DNA from 2 places in the Arthrobacter sp. K410C genome. Region 1 is predicted to be linked to the other one. Evidence: riboswitches for the same ligand, from Rfam matches in the RefSeq annotation. Region 1 holds a riboswitch; the other holds the start of a gene.
The links. A riboswitch is a leader RNA that binds a small molecule or an ion and turns the genes downstream of it on or off. The one in region 1 is predicted to bind thiamine pyrophosphate.
Positions count from the first base shown of each region.

Region 2: linked by a shared signal. The riboswitch ahead of thiO (glycine oxidase ThiO) and the one ahead of thiC (phosphomethylpyrimidine synthase ThiC) in region 1 are both predicted to bind thiamine pyrophosphate.

Region 1 covers NZ_JBNHFJ010000001.1:125,098-129,162, forward strand. Annotated here, with positions in the region: gene AC5RU7_RS00670 (VOC family protein) at 1-104, opposite strand, end outside; partial or broken gene AC5RU7_RS00675 (amidohydrolase family protein) at 193-1,283, opposite strand; TPP riboswitch at 1,363-1,470, shown strand; gene thiC (phosphomethylpyrimidine synthase ThiC) at 1,465-3,300, shown strand; gene AC5RU7_RS00685 (alpha/beta hydrolase) at 3,368-4,065, opposite strand, start outside.
Region 2 covers NZ_JBNHFJ010000001.1:441,488-445,552, reverse strand. Annotated here, with positions in the region: gene AC5RU7_RS02100 (RNB domain-containing ribonuclease) at 1-397, opposite strand, end outside; gene thiE (thiamine phosphate synthase) at 480-1,211, opposite strand; TPP riboswitch at 1,239-1,357, shown strand; gene thiO (glycine oxidase ThiO) at 1,350-2,672, shown strand; gene thiS (sulfur carrier protein ThiS) at 2,669-2,905, shown strand; gene AC5RU7_RS02080 (thiazole synthase) at 2,910-3,725, shown strand; gene AC5RU7_RS02075 (4a-hydroxytetrahydrobiopterin dehydratase) at 3,769-4,065, shown strand, end outside.

The DNA of each region.
Region 1 (4,065 bases):
TGGTAGTAGTCGGTCATGACCTTCATGTCACCGACCTTGAGCATCACGGTGCCCATGGTGAGGTCGGCGGGAAGAAGATCCTGGCTGGTGGCTTCTGCGGTCATTGAGTGCTCCCTGTGCTGGGGCCGAACTGAGGGAACGGCCTGTCACAGTTAAAATTACTTGAAGCTACAATTTATTCCAAGTACTTTTCTATGGTCCGCGGGTGATGATGCGGCCTCCCAGCACCACGTGGGAAAGATCCCGGACAGCTTCCGGCCGGGTGCGCGGATCCTCCCGGCAGAGAACGACGTCGGCACGCGCCCCCTCAGCCACGCCGTCGGCTCCGAGCCACTCCCGCGCCGCCCAGCAGGCAGCGTCCAGCGCAGCCGCCATGGGCAGGCCTGCCTGGTGCAGGGCAAGGATCTCGTCGGCGATCCTGCCGTGCCTGATGACGCTGCCGGCGTCGGTACCTGCGTAAATCCTCACGCCGGCGTCGTAAGCCTCACCCACCCGCTCCAGGCGCCGCTCCCACAGGGCCATCATGTGCGCCGCGTAGCGCGGGAATTTGTGCCTTGCCTGCGCAGCGATGTCAGGGAACGTGGGATGTTGACCAGGGTAGGGACGATGGGCACGCCCTGTTCCGCAAAACGGGGAAGGTGCCGCTGCAGGAGCCCGGTGGCGTGCTCGATGCAGTCAATGCCCGCATCCAGCATCTGGTCAAGGGTGTCTTCGGCGAAGCAGTGCGCAGTCACACGGGCGCCCTCGTCATGGGCGGCCCGGACGGCGTCACGGACGACGGCGGCCGGAAACGAGGGTGCGAGGTCGCCGGCCCCGCGGTCGATGCAGTCCCCGACGAGCTTGACCCAGCCGTCACCGTCGCGGGCCTGTTTGCGCACGGCCTCCACCAGGTCCTCCGGTTCCACCTCGTCCGCGAAGCCACGGAGGTACCGGCGCGTGCGGGCCACATGGCGCCCGGCCCGGATCAGCACCGGGAAGTCCCGGCCGCCCTGCATCCACCGGGTGTCGGCCGGTGAGCCGGCATCACGCACCAGCAGCGTTCCGGCAGCCAGGTCCGCCCGGGCCTGGCCAGCCGCGGTGGCGGAATCCACCGGACCCTCCACCCCCAGCCCGATATGGCAGTGGGCATCCACCAGGCCGGGCAGCACCCACCCGTCCAGCACCCGGTCCGGAGCCTGCTGCGGGCGGATAAACGTCAGCACCCCGTCCACGGACCACAGGCCCCGGTGTTCGCTGGCCGGCCCGGTCAGCACAGGGCCGCTGAATTCTATGATTTCCGGCATCGGACTCCCTTTTCGTCGCCAGTCAGGCTAGCACCGGCAGTCATGGCAAGGATCGGCGGGGCGGCTGTGGTAGCTTCGTTCCTGACCACACGGGTGCCCCTGCAGGGGCTGAGATCGGGCTGAGGCAGCCTGCGACCGTCGAACCTGTCCGGGTAATGCCGGCGAAGGAAGTGAGTATTCCTTGAGTACACCAAATGAACAGCAGAGCCCTGCCCAAAACCAGTCCGGAAGCGCGCTGCCGGACGGAAAGCCAGGGGCACCTGCCACCCGGTCACTGGCATCACATGCGCTGGCCTTCATCGAAGATGGCGAATCCGGCATCCGGGTCCCGGTGACGGAAATCTCCCTGGAACCGTCCCCCAATGGAGAGGCGAACCCGCCCTTCCGCACCTACCGGACCGCCGGACCGGGCAGTGATCCGGTAATGGGGCTGCCGCCCTTCCGGGCAGCATGGATCGCGGAGAGGGGAGACACCGAGCCGTACAGCGGCAGGGGCAGGAACCTGCTCGACGACGGCCGCTCGGCTGTCCGCCGCGGCGCCGCGTCAGCCGAGTGGAAGGGCGCACAGCCGGTGCCCCGCCGGGCCGTCGTGGGCCGGACCGTAACCCAGATGCACTATGCCAGGCACGGCCTCATAACCCCTGAGATGCGCTTCGTGGCGCTGCGCGAAAACTGCGACGTGGAGCTGGTCCGCAGCGAACTGGCGGCGGGCCGCGCCATCATCCCCAGCAACATCAACCACCCCGAGTCGGAGCCGATGATCATCGGCAAGGCATTCCTGGTGAAGATCAACGCCAACATCGGCAACTCCGCTGTCACCAGTTCCATCGCGGAGGAGGTGGACAAACTGCAGTGGGCCACGCAGTGGGGCGCGGACACCGTGATGGACCTCTCCACCGGCGATGACATCCACACCACGCGGGAATGGATCATCCGGAACTCCCCCGTGCCGATCGGTACCGTGCCCATCTACCAGGCGCTGGAGAAGGTCAATGGCGAAGCCAACAAGCTGACCTGGGAGATCTTCCGCGACACCGTCATTGAGCAGTGCGAGCAGGGCGTGGACTACATGACGGTGCACGCCGGTGTCCTCCTGCGCTACGTGCCGCTGACAGCAAACCGGGTCACAGGCATCGTGTCGCGCGGCGGCTCCATCATGGCCGGCTGGTGCCTGGCGCACCACCAGGAGAATTTCCTCTACACGCACTTCGACGAGCTGTGCGAAATCTTCGCCAAATACGACGTCGCGTTTTCCCTTGGGGACGGGCTGCGGCCGGGCGCCACGGCAGACGCGAACGACGCCGCACAGTTCGCGGAACTGGACACGCTCGCGGAACTCACCCTGCGGGCCTGGGAATACGACGTCCAGGTGATGGTGGAAGGTCCAGGGCACATCCCCTTCCACCTGGTCCGCGAAAACGTGGAGCGCCAGCAGGAGCTATGCAAGGGTGCGCCCTTCTACACCCTGGGTCCCCTGGTTACCGACGTGGCACCCGGCTACGACCACATCACCTCAGCCATCGGCGCCACGGAAATCGCCCGCTACGGCACGGCGATGCTCTGCTACGTGACACCGAAGGAACACCTCGGCCTGCCCAACAAGGACGACGTCAAGACGGGGGTCATCACCTACAAAATCGCAGCGCACGCTGCGGACCTGGCCAAGGGCCACCCCGGCGCGCACGAACGCGATGACGCCCTGTCCAAGGCACGCTTTGAATTCCGCTGGCGCGACCAGTTCGCCCTGTCACTGGATCCGGTGACCGCCGAGGCCTTCCATGACGAGACGCTGCCAGCGGAGCCGGCCAAGACGGCCCATTTCTGCTCCATGTGCGGACCCAAGTTCTGCTCCATGCGGATCAGCCAGGATATTCGGGACGAATACGGAACCGCGGAAGCACAGGCAGCCCTTGCAGACCGGGCCACGGGGATGCGGGAGAAGAGCCAGGAATTCCTGGCATCGGGCGGCAAGGTCTACCTGCCGGAACCGCGGCTGCCCGAGACGGTTTCCACGTAGAAGCCTTCCCCTTCGTCCGGATGGCAATTGGGGGCCGGCCGGGCGGAGGGGAAGCCCGGGCGGTCCGTCAGGACGCGCGGGCGGACCGGGCCCTGCCGACGTCGCTGATAAAGGACCGGACGGCCCGGTCCCCGTCCGGGGAATCATGCGGCCGGTGCCCGCCGGCAGCGGTGCGGTGCACGGCTCCGGTTTCGCGGAGGTAGCCGGCAATTTCCTCATACAGGGGTTCCCACCCGCCGGTCAGGACCAGGGTGGGGACCCCCGGAACAATGTGCAGTGGCGCCTCCCAGGAGGGCGCCTGCAGCCGCAGGCGCCGGGCGGACCGCTTCTCCTCCGCGGTGGCCGGTTCCTGCAGGTCGGTGGCATAGACCCGCCGCACGAACTCGCGCTGGAAGTCTTCGTCGCTGAGCTGGTGCCGGACCTCGAACAAAGGCTGCATGAGGCCGATGTGGGCCGCCGTGGCCGGCAGTTCCGCCGTCAGCGACAGGCATGCCGGTTCCACGAGGGTCAGCGAATAGACGAGATCCGGCCGTTCGACGGCAGCCATCATGGCCGCGATGGCACCCTGGGCGTGGGCCACGACGTGGCCGCCGGCGGCGCCGCGCCCGTCATCAGCGAGCGACCGCAACACGATGGCGGTATCCGCGGCGAAGGAGGACTCCACCGGTTCAGCGACCGGATCGAAGCCGTGGCGGCGCAGGAACAGAGCGTCGTAGGACAGTGCCATGCCATGCTGGCGCGGCCATGCTGCGGCACCGTAACTTC
Region 2 (4,065 bases), 320 kb from region 1:
CCCCTTCGCTGATGACCTCCGGATGCAGCGGAATTCGGCCGTCGGGGGCGTAGAAGGTCTGCCCGCGGCGCCGCGTTTCCTGGTCCAGCGGTCCGCCCGGCTTCACGAAGGCCGGAACGTCGGCGATGGCGTACAGCACGTGGTAGCCGCCGCCGTCGGCCTCTATGAAGAGCGCCTGGTCCAGGTCCGTGGACGAGGCCGGATCGATGGTGATGAATTCGACCCCGGTCAGGTCGTGGGACGGAAGCTCCAGCGCGGCCACGGCCGCTTCGGCGTCCCGGACCGCGTGCTCCGGGTATGGCCCGGGCAGCTCCAGCTCGGTCCGCAGCGCGCCCAGGGCCTCTTCCAGCGCGTTGTTGTGCTCATGGACGTTGGGAGCCAGCCGATGGTGTGACACGAAAATCAGCCTAGCCCGAAGACCGCCGAATATGCAGGCCATTGGCGGGATAGAAGGCAGGGCCGTGTTGCCCGCCGGTAGGTCAGGACGCGGCAGCGTCCAAAACGGCCAGGAGTGAGGCCGCCGCCGCGGCGGGATCCGCCGCTTCGGTGATGGCCCGCACCACCACAATCCTCCGGGCCCCCGCTTCCACCACCTCGCTGATATTGGAGTGGTCGATGCCGCCGATGGCGAACCACGGCACCTCGTTGCCGGTTTTGGCCGCGGCTGCTGCAGCGTATTTCACCAGCTCCGGTCCCACGGCGGCCCGGCCCGGTTTGGTGGGGGTGGCCCAGACCGGCCCGACGCAGAAATAGTCCAACCCGGCAGGCCCTGCGGCGGCAACGAGTGCGGCATCCACCTGTTCCGGGGTGTGGCTGGAGAGTCCAATGGCGGCGTTGCCGTTCAGCAGGGTGCGTGCCGCGGGCAGGGGGAGGTCCTTTTGCCCGATGTGGAACACCGGCGCGCCGGACAACACCGCGACGTCGGCGCGGTCATTCACTGCCCACAGCCGGCCATGGCGCTGCGCAGCCTCCCTGAGGACGGCCAGCAGTTCCAGCTCCTCGGCAGCCTCGATGGTCTTGTCGCGGAGCTGGATAATGTCCACTCCGCCGGCGAAGGCGGCATCCACGAAATCCCTGAAGTCACCGCGGTCAGCGCGGGCGTCAGTACACAGATAGAGGCGGGCAGACTTGAGCCCTGCGGTTCCCTCGGCGGTGGTGAAGGCATCGGTTGCGGAGGCGCCGACAGCGGCAGCGGAGTGGGACACATTCATGGCTGCAAGCCTAGTTCCTCTACACTTGCCTCGTACTGCGGGAGCCTGCGGCAGCTGTCATAAAGCGCCGGGCTGAGAGGGCGTCAGAGCCGACCGCTTGACCTGATCCGGGTAATTCCGGCGTAGGGAAGGAGACACATGGGCACCCCCAACACAGCACCCCCGCAGCCCCCCAACGGCACCATCAGGGCCGACGTCGTAGTCATCGGCGGCGGAGTGGTGGGCCACGCAATCGCCTGGGAAGCACAGCGCTCAGGCCGCAGCGTCGCGCTGATCGACGACGCCCCCGGCTCCGGCGCCAGCTGGGCGGCAGCCGGGATGCTCGCACCGGTGAGCGAGCTGCACTACCAGGAAGAGGATCTCCTGGACCTGATGCTGGCCTCTTCCGCCCGGTGGCCCGGCTTCATCGCGGACCTGTCCTGTGCATCCGGGGAGAAAACCGGGTACCTGACGACGCCCACCCTCGCCGTAGGTGCCGACGCCGCCGACCGCCGGGCTTTGATGGACCTGCGCGCGGTCCAGCAGGCCAATGGCCTGGCTGTTGAGCCGTTGACCATCCGCGAGGCGCGGCGGCGGGAACCTTTGCTCAGCCCCGCCATCGCGTGTGCCCTCGACACCCCCGCGGACCACCAGGTGGATCCCCGGCTCCTGGTGTCCTGCCTTCGCAACGCCCTCGCCGGGGAAGCCGCCGGCCGCGGCCCCGCAGTTGCGGGCGCAGTGGAAGGCTACGCGGTGCCGGACAGGGCCTTGGGCCTGCTGTGGGCGGATGACACTGTTGCGGGAGCCCGGCTCGCCGGCGGCGGCACAGTGCTGGCCGGAGAAACCGTGGTGGCCAATGGACTGGATGCCGCTGCGGTGATGGACTTGCCCGCGGGCCTGCTCCTGCCGCTGCGGCCGGTCTACGGGGACATCCTCCGCCTCGCCGTACCGCAGCACCTCCGGCCGCTGGTGACGGCCACCGTCCGCGGCCTGGTCCGCGGCGTGCCGGTGTACATCGTCCCCCGGGAGGACGGAACGGTGGTGATCGGAGCCACCCAGCGTGAGGATGCCCTCGCCGGGGCCGGTGCCGTACCCCCGCAAGCCCTCCGGTCCGCTGCCGGAACGGTGTCCGCAGGCGGCGTCTATCAGCTACTCCGGGACGCGCAGGTCCTGGTCCCGGCCGTGGCCGAGCTGGAATTGCTTGAATGTACGGCGCGGGCCCGGCCGGCGACCCCGGACAACGCCCCGCTGCTGGGCAGGGTGCCCGCCGCCCCGGGCTCCAACCCGGGCGGGCACATCGCCGGCCTGATCATGGCCACCGGATTCTTCCGGCACGGCGTCCTCCTGTCACCCGCAGCCGGCGCCATCTGCCGGGACCTGATGGACGGCACCGCGGACCCCCGCTGGAAAACGTTCGACCCTGGCCGCTTCTCCGGCCGCGAAACCTCCGCTGCAAGCGTCAACATCAAGGAGACAGCATGAATATCACCCTGAACGGAAACCACCATACGGTGGCTGAGGGGGCCTCCATCACCACCCTCATCAGCGAGGTCACCGGCCGTACCGTGGGGGCTGACGGCCAGGCCAAGGACGGGAACAGGCTGGGTGTCGCCGTGGCGCACAACGCACAGGTTGTTCCCCGGAGCCAATGGTTCGCCACGGCGCTCGCCGACGGTGACGACGTCGAGCTTGTCACGGCAGTGCAGGGAGGCTGACACGATGACCGAATCCGATACCCTGACCACCACGGCCGTTGCCAACCTGGACGATGCCCTGGTTATCGACGGGGTGCCCCTGGCGTCCCGGCTCATCATGGGGACCGGGGGCGCCCCGAGCCTCGACGGGCTTGGCGCAGCACTCCTGGCCTCCGGCACGTCCCTGACCACCGTGGCAATGCGGCGCTACTCGACGGCGGAGACGGGCTCGCTGTTCCAGCTCCTGGTGGACCACGGCATCCGGGTACTGCCGAACACCGCCGGCTGCTTCACTGCCCGGGACGCCGTCCTCACTGCCGAACTCGCCCGCGAGGCGCTGGAAACGGATTGGGTGAAGCTCGAGGTCATTGCCGACGAGCACACCCTCCTTCCCGACGCCGTCGAGCTGGTGGAGGCCACCGAACAGCTGGTGAACCGCGGCTTCAAGGTGTTTGCGTACACCAATGATGATCCGGTCCTGGCGCTGCGGCTGGAGAACCTCGGCGCCACCGCCGTGATGCCGCTGGGAGCGCCCATCGGCACGGGACTGGGAATCCTGAACCCGCACAACATCGAGCTGATCGTCTCCCGCGCCTCCGTCCCGGTGGTCCTGGACGCCGGGATCGGTACGGCCTCCGACGCCGCCCTGGCCATGGAGCTCGGTTGCGACGCCGTGCTGCTGGCCACGGCGGTCACGCGGGCGCAGAATCCGGCCCTGATGGGGGAGGCATTCAAACACGCCGTCATCGCCGGTAGGCTGGCGAAAGCGGCGGGCCGCATTCCCCGCCGCGAACACGCGCTGGCATCGTCGGCAATGGAAGGCCGGGCCGAGTTCCTCTAGGCCGGGACCGTGCCGGCTGATGCCCCTCAAGCAAGGAGCAGCAGTGGCCGGCAAAGATGCCCTTCCCCAGGAACAGATCCACCAGGCCCTCGCCGGGCTGCCCGACTGGCGGTACCACGACGGCGGGCTGGTCACCGTCTTCAAGACGCCGACGGCGGCTGCCGCACTCGAGCTGATTGCCGCCGTCGGACGCATTGCTGAGGAACAGAACCACCACCCGGACCTGGACTGGCGCTACAACCGCGTCTTCATCCGCTACACCTCGCATGACGCAGGCGGGCAGGTGACCGGACGGGACCTCACCGCTGCGGCAGGAGCCAGCGAGGCGGCGGCCGCCGTG